Regions from separate parts of the Pseudomonas moorei genome, predicted to be linked through region 1. Evidence: predicted binding sites of a transcription regulator. Region 1 holds the regulator's gene; each other region holds the start of a gene.
What was found. Region 1 encodes sigma-54, which starts transcription at its own class of promoters, with help from an activator protein. Its sites were predicted from a motif close to ANTGGCATNNANNTTGCTNT; they were not measured.
Positions count from the first base shown of each region.

Region 2: glnA (type I glutamate--ammonia ligase) is a predicted target of sigma-54. The motif match lies at 2,673-2,692, and genes of this name have one in related genera.
Region 3: ACGJAX_RS01920 (pilin) is a predicted target of sigma-54. The motif match lies at 1,512-1,531, and genes of this name have one in related genera.

Region 1 is NZ_AP035776.1:2,249,217-2,253,375, forward strand. Features, by position in the region: gene rapZ (RNase adapter RapZ) at 1-298, opposite strand, end outside; gene ptsN (PTS IIA-like nitrogen regulatory protein PtsN) at 301-765, opposite strand; gene hpf (ribosome hibernation-promoting factor, HPF/YfiA family) at 778-1,086, opposite strand; gene ACGJAX_RS10360 (RNA polymerase factor sigma-54) at 1,161-2,654, opposite strand; gene lptB (LPS export ABC transporter ATP-binding protein) at 2,838-3,563, opposite strand; gene lptA (lipopolysaccharide transport periplasmic protein LptA) at 3,563-4,111, opposite strand; gene lptC (LPS export ABC transporter periplasmic protein LptC) at 4,098-4,159, opposite strand, start outside.
Region 2 is NZ_AP035776.1:1,601,632-1,605,790, forward strand. Features, by position in the region: gene ACGJAX_RS07600 (DUF4124 domain-containing protein) at 31-546, opposite strand; gene ACGJAX_RS07605 (cupin domain-containing protein) at 572-991, opposite strand; gene glnA (type I glutamate--ammonia ligase) at 1,172-2,578, opposite strand; gene thiI (tRNA uracil 4-sulfurtransferase ThiI) at 2,907-4,159, shown strand, end outside.
Region 3 is NZ_AP035776.1:401,683-405,841, reverse strand. Features, by position in the region: gene ACGJAX_RS01925 (type II secretion system F family protein) at 1-1,157, opposite strand, end outside; gene ACGJAX_RS01920 (pilin) at 1,578-1,997, shown strand; gene ACGJAX_RS01915 (BON domain-containing protein) at 2,306-2,659, shown strand; gene ACGJAX_RS01910 (DUF748 domain-containing protein) at 2,849-4,159, opposite strand, start outside.

The DNA.
Region 1 (4,159 bases):
GTTTAAGCAGGGTTTCTTCATCAGCGTCCAGGTACAGCACATCGCACTGGATATGCCGGCTGCGGACTTCTTCCAGCAGCTCGGGAAACCGCGACAGGTGGCTCGGCAGGTTGCGTGCATCGATGGAGACAGCAACGAGTGGCTGTACCAGCTCGGTGTGAATCAACGCGCGTTCGGCAAGTTCCGGCAGCAACCCGGCAGGCAGGTTGTCGATGCAGTAGTAGCCGTTGTCCTCAAGCACATCGAGGGCGGTACTTTTACCCGAGCCGGAGCGGCCGCTGACGATGATCAAACGCATGATTACTGACCGTTTTGCTCGTTCAGGACAACCTGATACAAGGCTTCATTGCTCGGGGCACTGCGCAGTTTTTCGCGCACTTCCTTGCGGTCGAGCATGCTGGCGATCTGGCGCAAAAGCTCCAGGTGCGCATCGGTAGCAGCTTCCGGGACCAACAGAACGAACAACAGGTCAACCGGTGCGCCATCGATGGCGTCGAAATCTATGGGGGCGTCAAGGTGCATCAAAGCGCTGATGGGCGAGGTACAACCCTTCAGGCGACAGTGGGGAATGGCGATACCGTTGCCAAAACCGGTCGAGCCGAGTTTTTCGCGGGCAATCAAAGCCTCGAAGACATCTTGCATCTCCAGATCCGGCACTTCCCGGGCGATCAGGTTGGCAATTTGCTCGAGGGCTTTCTTTTTACTGCCGCCCGGCACGTTCACCAGGGAACGGCCGGGGGTCAGGATACTTTCAAGTCGGATCATGGGTTGGGAGTGTTAACGACCCGTAGCGCCCTGAAGGAGGCTCTGGGTCTTTTCCTTATGCTTTTTGAGTTGTTTGTCCAGCTTGTCGGTCAGTGCGTCGATCGCCGCGTACATGTCGGTATGTTCCGCGTTAGCGACCACTTCATTGCCGGGAATATGCAGCGTGGCTTCGATTTTCTGCTTCAACTTTTCGACGGTCATCGTGACCTGAACGTTGGTGATCTTGTCGAAATGCCTCTCTAATCGTTCGAGTTTTTCGCCGATGTAGGTGCGAAGAGGTTCGGTCACTTCCAGTTGGTGTCCACTGATGTTGACTTGCATACAGCTTCTCCTTCGTTGCCAGTGCATAAAGCGGTAGATCAGATGATCTACCACTGGAACGCTGTGGCGTGGCTCTACATCAACCGCTTGCGTTCGCTCGAAGGCGCGATCCCCAGGGATTCGCGGTACTTGGCGACGGTGCGGCGAGCCACCTGAATGCCTTGTGCCTCCAGTAAACCAGCGATCTTGCTGTCACTCAACGGCTTTTTCTGATTTTCCGCAGCAACCAGTTTTTTGATGATCGCGCGGATCGCCGTGGACGAGCATTCGCCACCTTCGGAGGTGCTGACATGGCTGGAGAAAAAGTATTTCAGTTCATATATGCCCCGAGGGGTATGCATGAATTTCTGTGTGGTTACGCGTGAAATCGTCGATTCGTGCATGCCGACCGCCTCGGCGATGTCATGCAGAACCAGCGGCTTCATGGCTTCGTCGCCGTACTCCAGGAAGCCGCGTTGATGCTCGACGATCTGGGTGGCTACTTTCATCAGGGTTTCGTTGCGGCTTTGCAGGCTTTTGATGAACCAGCGGGCTTCCTGCAACTGATTGCGCATGAAGGTGTTGTCGGCGCTGGTGTCGGCGCGACGCACGAAACCGGCGTACTGGGCGTTGACCCGAAGACGTGGAACCGACTCCTGATTGAGCTCCACCAGCCAGCGTTCGTTGTCCTTGCGCACGATCACGTCGGGAACGACGTATTCGGCTTCAGTGGACTCGATCTGCGAGCCTGGGCGTGGGTTAAGGCTCTGAACCAGTTCGATCACCTGGCGCAGTTCGTCTTCCTTGAGCTTCATGCGGCGCATCAGTTGACTGTAATCGCGGCTGCCGAGCAGGTCGATGAAATCGGTGACCAGGCGCTTGGCTTCGTTCAGCCAAGGGGTTTTGGCCGGCAACTGACGTAATTGCAGCAGCAGGCATTCGCCCAGGTTGCGGGCACCAATACCGGCGGGTTCGAATTGCTGGATGCGGTGTAGAACAGCTTCGATTTCGTCCAGTTCGATGTCCAGTTCCGGATCGAAGGCTTCGAGGATTTCCTCGAGCGTCTCGTCCAGATAGCCCTGATTGTTGATGCAATCAATCAGGGTCACGGCGATCAGGCGATCGGTGTCGGACATTGGCGCCAGGTTCAATTGCCACAGCAGGTGGCTTTGCAGGCTTTCGCCGGCCGATGTGCGGGTGGTGAAATCCCACTCGTCGTCATCGTTGCTCGGCAGGCTGCTGGCACTGGTCTGGTAGACGTCTTCCCAGGCGGTGTCGACGGGCAGTTCATTGGGAATGCGCTCGTTCCAGTCGCCTTCCTCGAGGTTATCAACCGTCGGTGCGCTTTCCTGGTAGGAGGGTTCCTGAATGTCGGGGTTGGGCTTCTGTTCGACGTTGTCGGCCAGGGGGTCGGTGTTATCGAAGTCGTCGCCGTCTTCCTGGCGTTCGAGCATCGGATTGGACTCCAGGGCCTCCTGGATTTCCTGTTGCAGGTCCAGGGTCGACAATTGGAGCAGGCGGATGGCCTGTTGCAGCTGCGGTGTCATCGTCAGCTGCTGGCCCATTCTCAAGACTAGCGATGGTTTCATGGCAGGGGCTTAACACCTTATTCGCCGGCGCACATGCGCCATCCACTACAGGGCGCCGGAGCGCCAAACATAAGCAAATTATATGCCCGAAACTGAAGTGTTTGCCTAGAGCGCTGTAACAATAAAAAAATGTTGATTTTTTATCGAGACAAGCGCCCGTCGACTAGCCAGACACCTCAGTGCTTACAGGCGGAACTCATGGCCCAGATACACTTCCTTGACCAGGTCGTTGGCCAGGATGGTTTCAGCGTCGCCTTCGGCGATCAATTGGCCATCGTTGACGATGTAGGCGGTTTCGCAGATGTCCAGGGTTTCGCGGACATTGTGGTCGGTGATCAGCACGCCAATGCCCTTGGCCTTGAGGTGATGAATGATCTGCTTGATGTCACCCACCGAAATCGGGTCCACGCCGGCGAAGGGTTCGTCGAGCAGGATGAATTTCGGGTTGGTTGCCAGGGCACGGGCGATTTCCACACGGCGGCGTTCGCCACCGGACAGGCTCATGCCGAGGCTGTCACGGATGTGGCTGATGTGGAACTCCTGGAGCAGGCTTTCCAGTTCCTTGCGACGACCGGCCTTGTCGAGTTCCTTGCGGGTCTCGAGGATGGCCATGATGTTGTCGGCGACCGACAGTTTGCGGAAGATCGACGCTTCTTGCGGCAGATAGCCGATACCGGCCTTCGCGCGGCCGTGCATGGGTTGGTGGCTGACGTCCAGATCGTCGATCAGTACGCGACCCTGATCGGCCTGTACCAGGCCTACGATCATGTAGAAGCAGGTGGTCTTGCCGGCGCCGTTAGGGCCCAGCAGGCCGACGATCTGACCGCTGTCGATGGACAGGCTGACATCACGCACGACCTGGCGGCTCTTGTAGCTCTTGGCCAGATGCTGAGCTTTCAGAGTTGCCATTACTGGGCCTTTTGCTCGTCGGTTTTCTTCTTCGGCTGGATCACCATGTCGATGCGCGGACGCGCTTCGGTGACCTTGTTGCCTGTTGCACGGCCAGCGCTCGCAAGCTTCTTGACGGTGTCGTAGACGATTTTCTCGCCCTGGGTGGTGTTGTTGTCCTTGTCGATGACTTTGGCGCGATCGATCAGCACCACGCGGTTTTGCGAGGCGTGGTACTGGATGGTCACACCCCAGCCCTGGACGGGCTTGGTGTCGCCCTGGGTTTGCAGCTGTTCGAAGTAGGCCAGGTTGCCCACCGAAGTCACGACATCGATGTCGCCAGTCGGGGTGCGGGTGATGGTTACGGTGTTGCCCTTAACGATCATCGAGCCCTGGGTGATGATCACATCGCCTTTATAGGTGGCAACGCCATTCTTGTCGTCCAGTTGGGCGTCGTCGGCTTGAATGCGGATAGGCTGCTCTTGATCGTTCGGCAGAGCCCAGGCGCTCACGCTTCCCAGTGCTGCGCCCAGACTGAGCAAAATAGGGAGGGTTTTAACGAGCCTCATACTGTCCTCTTACGTTCGAAAGCAGGTGTATCCTGCTTTCTTTCAAAT
Region 2 (4,159 bases), 650 kb from region 1:
GTGAGCCGGCAAGCGATCAGCATCAGGCCTTCAACGCTTGTGCACCCGTTGCACGGTGAATGTCACGGTCGGGCTTTGCTGCACGACCTCATCGCCGTCGATCACTTGTACGGCGATACGATGCTGGCCGCGATCAATGTTCACCAGTTGCAGGACCGGTACGTTGCCTGGTTGGCCGTACGGTTGATCGTCCAGCCATAGTCTGAGCTGATGCGCTCCCTGCAGGCGTGGCTTGATCAGCACGTTGACGGTGAAGGTGCCGTCGTTGGCGCGCAGGGCTTCGGTGGTGGGAAGGCCGGTGATTTTCAGTGCTTCATAAGTGGTGCGAGGTTGTTCGGGGCTGCTGGCTTTGGCAGGCGGTTGTGGTTCTCCCGACAGCTGGCTTTCGGCACGGTTGAGCGGTGGCAGCTCGACCGGATGAGCTTCAATGCCATCAGGTGGCTGGTTGCTGTATCCGGTGTTGCCATCGGCATCGACGTATCTGTAAATCTGAGCCATCACGGGAAAAGCCAACGACAGCAGCAAAAGCATGAAAAACGGCCGCATTCAGACTCCCGGTGGGCAGCGAGGATTACTCCGACAATGGAATACCTTGGCTGCCAGCATAGAACACAATAAGTTCTACCGGCTTGTCACCGGTTATTCCACGATGTGTGATGTTGACCATTTCAGCCAGCGCGTCGCCCTGTTTGAAGTGCTGGATCTGGCCATTGTCCTTGCTCTCGATCGTCAATTCGCCTGCGAGAATGTAAGCCGCGTTGGGGATCGGATGGGTATGCCAGTCGAGTGCGGTGTTGGCCGGTATCTTGAGTTTGAGCAATGACAGTTCAGGCGCGGAATCGGGGTAGCGAATGTAAGGCGTGTTGTCCCAGGAGGTGCTGGTTTGCAGCAGGATATTACGTTCGACACCGGCCGGAGTTGATGCGGGGCTGCAGCCCTGCAACGCTATGGTCAACGTGGCGATCAGGGGTGTGAACAGGCAGGTCTTCATTTTTCCATCCATTGAGTTCAGCAAGTCGATACAGGCTACGAGCAACTCGAATGGATTGATGCCGGACGATGCTGTGAATGTCCGAGGAGAATGAGAAAACAGTTGTCGGAAACTGCCCACAAAAAAGGCCTTCCGAAGAAGGCCTCTTTTTGTCACGCCGCTTGCGCAGGCGCTACCGGATTAGCAGCTGTAGTACAGCTCGTATTCCAGTGGGTGTACGAAGGTACGAACCTTGATTTCTTCTTCGCTTTTCAGGGCGATGTAAGCGTCGATGAAGTCGTCGCTGAAAACGCCGCCTTTGGTCAGGAACGCACGACCTTTGTCCAGCTCTTCCAGGGCTTCTTTCAGGCTGCCGCAAACTTGTGGGATCTCTTTCGCCTCTTCAGGCGGCAGGTCGTACAGGTTTTTGTCAGCTGCATCGCCAGGGTGGATCTTGTTCTGGATGCCGTCCAGGCCAGCCATCAGCAGTGCGGCGAAAGCCAGGTACGGGTTGGCAGCCGGATCCGGGAAGCGCGCTTCGATACGGCGGGCTTTCGGGCTCGACACGTAAGGAATACGGATCGAAGCGGAACGGTTGCGAGCCGAGTAGGCCAGCATTACTGGAGCTTCGAAACCTGGCACCAGACGCTTGTAGGAGTTGGTGGCCGGGTTGGTGAAGCCGTTCAGGGCCTTACCGTGCTTGATGATGCCGCCGATGAAGTACAGGGCGGTATCGGACAGGCCGGCATAGCCTTCGCCTGCGAAGGTGTTCTTGCCATCTTTCCAGATGGACATGTGTACGTGCATACCCGAGCCATTGTCGCCGTACAGAGGCTTGGGCATGAAGGTAGCGGTACGGCCGTAGGCATCGGCAACGTTGTGCACGACGTACTTCAGGGTTTGGGTTTCGTCGGCTTTCTTCACCAGGGTGTTGAACTTGACGCCGATTTCGTTCTGGCCGGCAGTTGCCACTTCGTGGTGGTGAACTTCGACGGTCAGGCCCATTTCTTCCAGTGCGTTGCACATGGAGGTACGGATTTCGTGGTCGTGGTCAAACGGTGGAACCGGGAAGTAGCCGCCTTTGACGCCTGGACGGTGGCCCTTGTTGCCGCCTTCGATGTCCTGGTCGGACATCCAGGAACCTTGTTCGGAGTAGATCTTGAACATGGAACCGGAGATGTCGGACTTGAACTTGACCTGGTCGAAGATGAAGAACTCTGGCTCCGGACCGGCGAATACGGTGTCACCGATACCGGTGGCTTTCAGGTGCTCTTCGGCGCGCTTGGCGATCGCACGTGGGTCGCGATCGTAGCCTTGCATGCTCGAAGGTTCGATGATGTCGCAGACCAGGATCAGGGTCGGCTCTTCGGTGAACGGGTCGAGAACGGCGGTGGAATCGTCCGGCATCAGGATCATGTCGGAGGCTTCGATGCCTTTCCAGCCAGAGATGGAAGAACCGTCGAACATCTTGCCGACTTCGAAGAAGTCTTCATCCAGCGCGTCGCGAGCCGGCATGGTCACGTGGTGCTGAGTGCCTTTGGTGTCCGTGAACCGCAGATCAATCCACTTGACGTCATGATCTTTGATGAGTTGAACCGACTTCGACATAGTGTCCTCCGGGTGGCTTAGGGCTGGTAGTGGATGCCCTTAAATGTTTGTGATGCCGGCGCGAATACTCTGCCAAGGCAACCTGCCTCACAAGGGAGCAAATTGCATGCCAGTGCCCCAGCATGGGTTTTTTGCCCCAATTTCGCGCTTATAGAGGCGCAGGGCCTATAAAAGCTTGAATTCACGCCCCTTAATGTGGCGTCGAAGTCGCAAAGTGACCTGTTTTGGTGCGCGCAAAACCTTCTGCACATTAACTGGTTAAACCTTGAGCAATTTCCGCTATAATCCGCGCCCCCCTTTTTCGGCTGGCCCAGCGCGCGCTGTTTTCATGAAACTAATCGTAAAAGTCTTTCCCGAGATCACCATCAAGAGCCGCCCGGTACGGATGCGTTTCATCCGCCAATTGGCCAAGAACATCCGTGCCGTGCTCCGCGATCTGGACCCGGCCGTGGTGGTGAACGGTGTGTGGGACAACCTCGAGCTGGAAACCCGTGTCAGCGACCCCAGGGTCCTGAAGGAGATGGGCGAGCGCCTGAGCTGCATGCCGGGCATCGCGCACTTCCTGCAGATTGACGAGTACCCGCTGGGTGATTTCGACGACATCGTCGAAAAGTGCAAGCAGCACTACGGAGATGCACTGGCCGGGAAGATCTTCTCGGTGCGTTGCAAGCGCGCCGGCAAGCATCCGTTCAGCTCGATCGACATCGAAAAATATGTCGGCAGCCAGTTGCGCCGTCAGTGCGGTGCCGCCGGGATCGACCTGAAAAAGCCGGAAATCGAAGTCCGCATCGAAGTTCGCGACCAACGGTTGTTCGTGATCCACAGCCAGCACAATGGCATCGGCGGTTATCCGCTGGGCGCACTGGAGCAGACGCTGGTCCTGATGTCCGGCGGTTTCGACTCCACGGTCGCTGCCTACCAGATCATGCGCCGTGGCCTGATGGCCCATTTCTGCTTCTTCAACCTTGGCGGCAGGGCCCATGAACTGGGCGTTATGGAAGTCGCGCATTTCATCTGGAAGAAGTACGGCAGCTCCCAACGCGTGTTATTTGTCAGTGTGCCGTTCGAGGAAGTGCTCGGAGAAATTCTCGGCAAAGTCGATAACAGTCATATGGGCGTAGTATTGAAGCGTATGATGTTGCGCGCTGCGTCCCGAATCGCCGATCGCCTGCACATTGATGCGCTGGTCACCGGTGAGGCGATTTCCCAGGTTTCGAGCCAGACACTGCCGAACCTGTCCGTGATCGACTGCGTGACCGACAAGCTGGTGCTGCGCCCGCTGATCGCCAGCCACAAGCAGGACATCATCGACCTGGCCAACGAAATCGGCACCGCCGACTTCGCCCGGCACATGCCGGAGTACTGCGGGGTCATTTCGGTGAACCCCAAGACGGCGGCCAAGCGTCATCGCGTGGAGCACGAAGAGAAAGAATTCGACATGGCGGTCCTTGAGCGTGCGCTCGAGAACGCCAAGCTGGTGCCGATCGATCGCGTGATCGATGAATTGGGCCAGGACATACAGATTGAAGAAGTCAGCGAAGCGCTGGCCGGTCAGATCGTGATCGACATCCGCCACCCGGA
Region 3 (4,159 bases), 1.8 Mb from region 1:
ATAACACCCAGCACCACCATGATGAACGGTTCCATCAGGCTGGTGAGGTTATCGACCATATGATCGACGTCGTCCTCGTAGAAACCCGCGACCTTGTCGAGCATGCCGTCCAGCGTACCGGACTCCTCGCCAATGGCGGTCATCTGGATGGCCATGTTCGGAAAGATACCGGAAGTACGCATGGCGAAATTCAGCTGCATGCCCGTCGAGACATCCTGCCTGATGCGTTGCACGGCGCGCTTGAACACGATATTGCCGGTCGCGCCAGCCACCGACTCCAGCGCTTCAACCAACGGCACGCCAGCGGCGAACGTGGTCGACAGCGTACGGGCGAAGCGGGCCACGGCGGATTTGTACATCAAGGTGCCCACCAGCGGCAGTTTCAACAACCCGGTGTCCATTCGGTCGCGAAAAGCCTGGGACGTCCTCAAGGCATGACGAATGGCGAACAACGCCACGATCGTGACCCCGAGCATCATCCACCAGCTGTCCTGCATGAACCGCGACAAACCAATGACCATCACAGTGAAGGCGGGCAACTCGGCTCCGAATCCCTGGAATACCGACTGGAATTGCGGGACCACTTTGACCAGAAGAATCCCGGTGACGATGATCGCGACGAACACCACCATCAGCGGGTAGGTCATGGCTTTCTTGATCTTGGACTTGAGGCTTTCGCTCTTTTCCTTATAAGTCGCCACCCGTTCCAACAGAGTATCCAGCGCTCCGGCCTGTTCGCCGGCGTCCACCAGATTGCAGTACAACTCATCGAAATACCGGGGCTTTTTGCGCAGGGCCGCGGCAAAGCTGTTACCCGCCGCGACGTCCTGTTTCACGTCGTCCACCAGCGTGCGCATGGCCGGGTTATCGAAGCCTTCACCGATGATGTCGAACGACTGCAGTAACGGCACCCCGGCTTTCATCATGGTTGCCATTTGCCGGGTGAACAGGGCGATGTCCTGGGCCTTGATGCGTTTGCCCAGACTGAGCAGCGACGGGGTTTTCTTGCGGACCTTACCGGGATTGATGCCTTGCTTGCGCAATTTCGCCTTGATCAGCGCCGGGTTCTGTCCGCTCAGCTCGCCGGTTATTCGGGCACCTTTGCGATCGGTGCCTTCCCAGGCATACACACTGATTTTTGCTGCTTTGACCGCCATGTTCAGTCCTTGGTGACTTGCCACTTCATGAATCCCGATTCGCCCGTTGTAGCCATCGTTGCAGTGTTCGCACCCGACTGGCTCATAGATCGTGAATGTGCCGATGCGTTCCTCGGGGAAACTTCCTTGAGCCGGGCCTTGCGGGGGAGTTTCCGCCGGCCGGGGCCGATTGCCTGACCAGATCGTAGAAGGCGATGCCATGCATTGAAGTACCCGGGGCGCGATCTAGAGCCTAGTCAAACGGTGGAACCAGACCACCAGGGGTAGGTGACAAAAACTGTCAGATAGTGCGGATTCTGGGAGTAGGAAAGGGTGTTGGGCGGGTCGTGCACCCCGCCAACAGAGGGCACGGTGCCTGGCATGGGCTGTGCTCTAACAGCTTCAGATCATGAGAATTCGACTCATGCATGGAGGCTGTCAATGAACCAACAAAAAGGCTTTACCCTGATTGAGCTACTGATCGTGGTCGCAATCATCGGGATTCTGGCAACGTTCGCGATTCCTGCGTATTCCAAATACCAGGCCCGGGCCAAGGTGACGGCGGGGCTGGCGGAGATTTCGGCCTTGAAGGTGCCGTTCGAAGATGTCATCAATCAAGGCGACGATCCGGATCTGAAGACGGTGGGTGGCACCCCGACCACCTCCAATTGCACAACGACAGCGTCCGGTAAAGCGGCGGATGGCACAGGCACTATTGCCTGCACAATCGTGAATGCACCCGGCCCGGTGCTGAACAAAACCATTACCCTGACGCGTACCCTGACGGGGTGGACGTGCGCCACCACGGTCGATCAGGACTATGCGCCCAAAGGCTGTACGGGCGTCGCCCCGAAAGTCTGATCCATGACCTGATTGCCAGTACCCCGCCTTTCGCGGGGTATTTTTTTGTCCTGTTTTATACAAACCAGGTCTTCAGGAAAACCCGCGTTAATTCATGGCCTTAGGCCTGCGGTAAAACCCGCAACTTGCATGTAGGGAATTTCGAAGTCATGCATTTTGCATGATTCCGGAAATTTACGTTTTTTATAAGTTATTGATTTATATGCATTTATTGTTTATTTCAAAGTTGGCACAGCGTTCGCAATATCTCTGGTAACCCTGCTGAAAAGAAATCCAGCAGACTTTCCAGAAAAACAGGAGTTACTCGTATGAAGAAGTTCGCTATCGCTGCCGCTACTGTAACCGCGCTGACCCTGACCATGGCCAATGCTGCATTTGCACAGACTCAAGCCACCCAGGCACCCATGACACTGGCGGCCGGTGAAATGACCAAAGCCGAGGAAGCTACTTCCGATACCTGGATCACAACCAAAGTCAAAAGTGACCTGCTCACCGAAAAAGGTATTCCTGGCACCGACATCAAGGTTGAAACCAACAAAGGCGTCGTGTCCCTGTCATCCACCGTTGCGGTGACTGACGCTCAGAAAGCCACTGCCGTGGCGATCACCAAGAAAATCAAAGGCGTCAAAGCGGTCTCCGCTGACGGCCTGAAAGCCGAGTAAGGCACGACTTCTCGCCTGGACTGGGAGAAGGCGCGGCAGGCGGGCCGAGTGATACGCCTGTCGCATCTGAGGAGTTCATGCGAACGGCCATAAGGATGTGGCCATTACAGGCCCCGGCATTCGTGTCGGGGCCTGTTCTATTGTGGCGCTGCACATTAACTGGAGATCAGTTCTCGCGTTACTTTTCCTTCACTCGGCGTCCAGATGCAGGGGCGTAACCACCTTGCCGTCCTTTTCCGCTTCGCCCAGTTGGGCATCGATAAAGTACACGCGGTCATCGGCGAGTTGGCCCTTGTCGACCAGATAATCCTTAATGCTGCTGGCGCGATCCTGCCCCAACTGGCGCAACAGCACGTCGCTGGTACTCCAGAATTTGATCACGTCAGCGCGCATTTTCGCCGTGCGTTCCTCTTTGCCCAAGTCCTTCCATTCGGCGGGTGGCTGAGTTTTCAGGCGAGTGCGATAAATCCCTTCCAGCAGCGCGCCTTTCTCGTTGTCCGGCACTACCAGCATCGAAGCCTGGGCCGGCACTTTGTCACCACGGCGCTGGAGCATTTTGTAGTAGTTGTACTGGTATTCCCGTTCCAGTCGCTGTTCGGCGATCAACGGGCCGTCGCTGCTTTGCGCCGCCGTGCCTTCAATTTCCAGACGCAGGGCAGGACGTTCCTTGAGCGCGTTGGACAGTTTGACCAACGCCGCTTCAGCGTCCTTGCTCAGGTCGCTGGAACCAGGGGCAAAAGACACGCTCCCCAAGTCTTCCGAGCCACCGCCGCTGACCAGCCCGCCAATCAGCTTGAATGGCGCCGCCGCGGCTTTCACGATCAGGTTGCGCAGGGTCTGCCAGACGATCGGCATGATGCTGAACTGCGGGTTATTGAGGTCGCCGGTGACCGGCAGCTCGATGGAAATCTTGCCATCGACGTCCTTGAGCAAGGCAATCGCCAGTTTCAGCGGCAGGCTCACGGCGTCGGGGCTGTCGACCTTTTCGCCCAGTTGCAGTTGTTCAACCACCACTTTGTTTTCGGCCTTGAGCTGGCCTTTGGTGATCAGGTAATGCAGATCAAGATTGAGTCGGCCCTTACGGATACGGTAACCGGCGAACTTGCCGGAGTAGGGCGTCAGCGTGGTCAGTTCCACGCGTTTGAAGCTGGTGGCGATGTCGAGGCTGGCCATCGGGTCGAACGGATTGACCGCGCCCTTAATGGTCACCGGTGCATAGCGGTCGACCTTGCCCTTGACGTCGACACTGGCGGGCTTGGCCTGGCGGCTGTCGATGGTGCCGATTTGCCCGTTGAGTTGTTGGATGGCGGTTGCAAAGTTCGGCGTCAGGCTGAAGTCGGCGAAGTTGGCCGAGCCGTCATTGATGGCAATCCCGCCGATATGGATGCCCAGTGGCTTGTCCTTGCTGGCGGCAGGTTTGGCGGCGGCAGGCCTGGCACCGGAATCAGCCGGCTGCGGAATCAACAAGTCATCGATGTTGGTGGTGCGGTCATCGTTGAT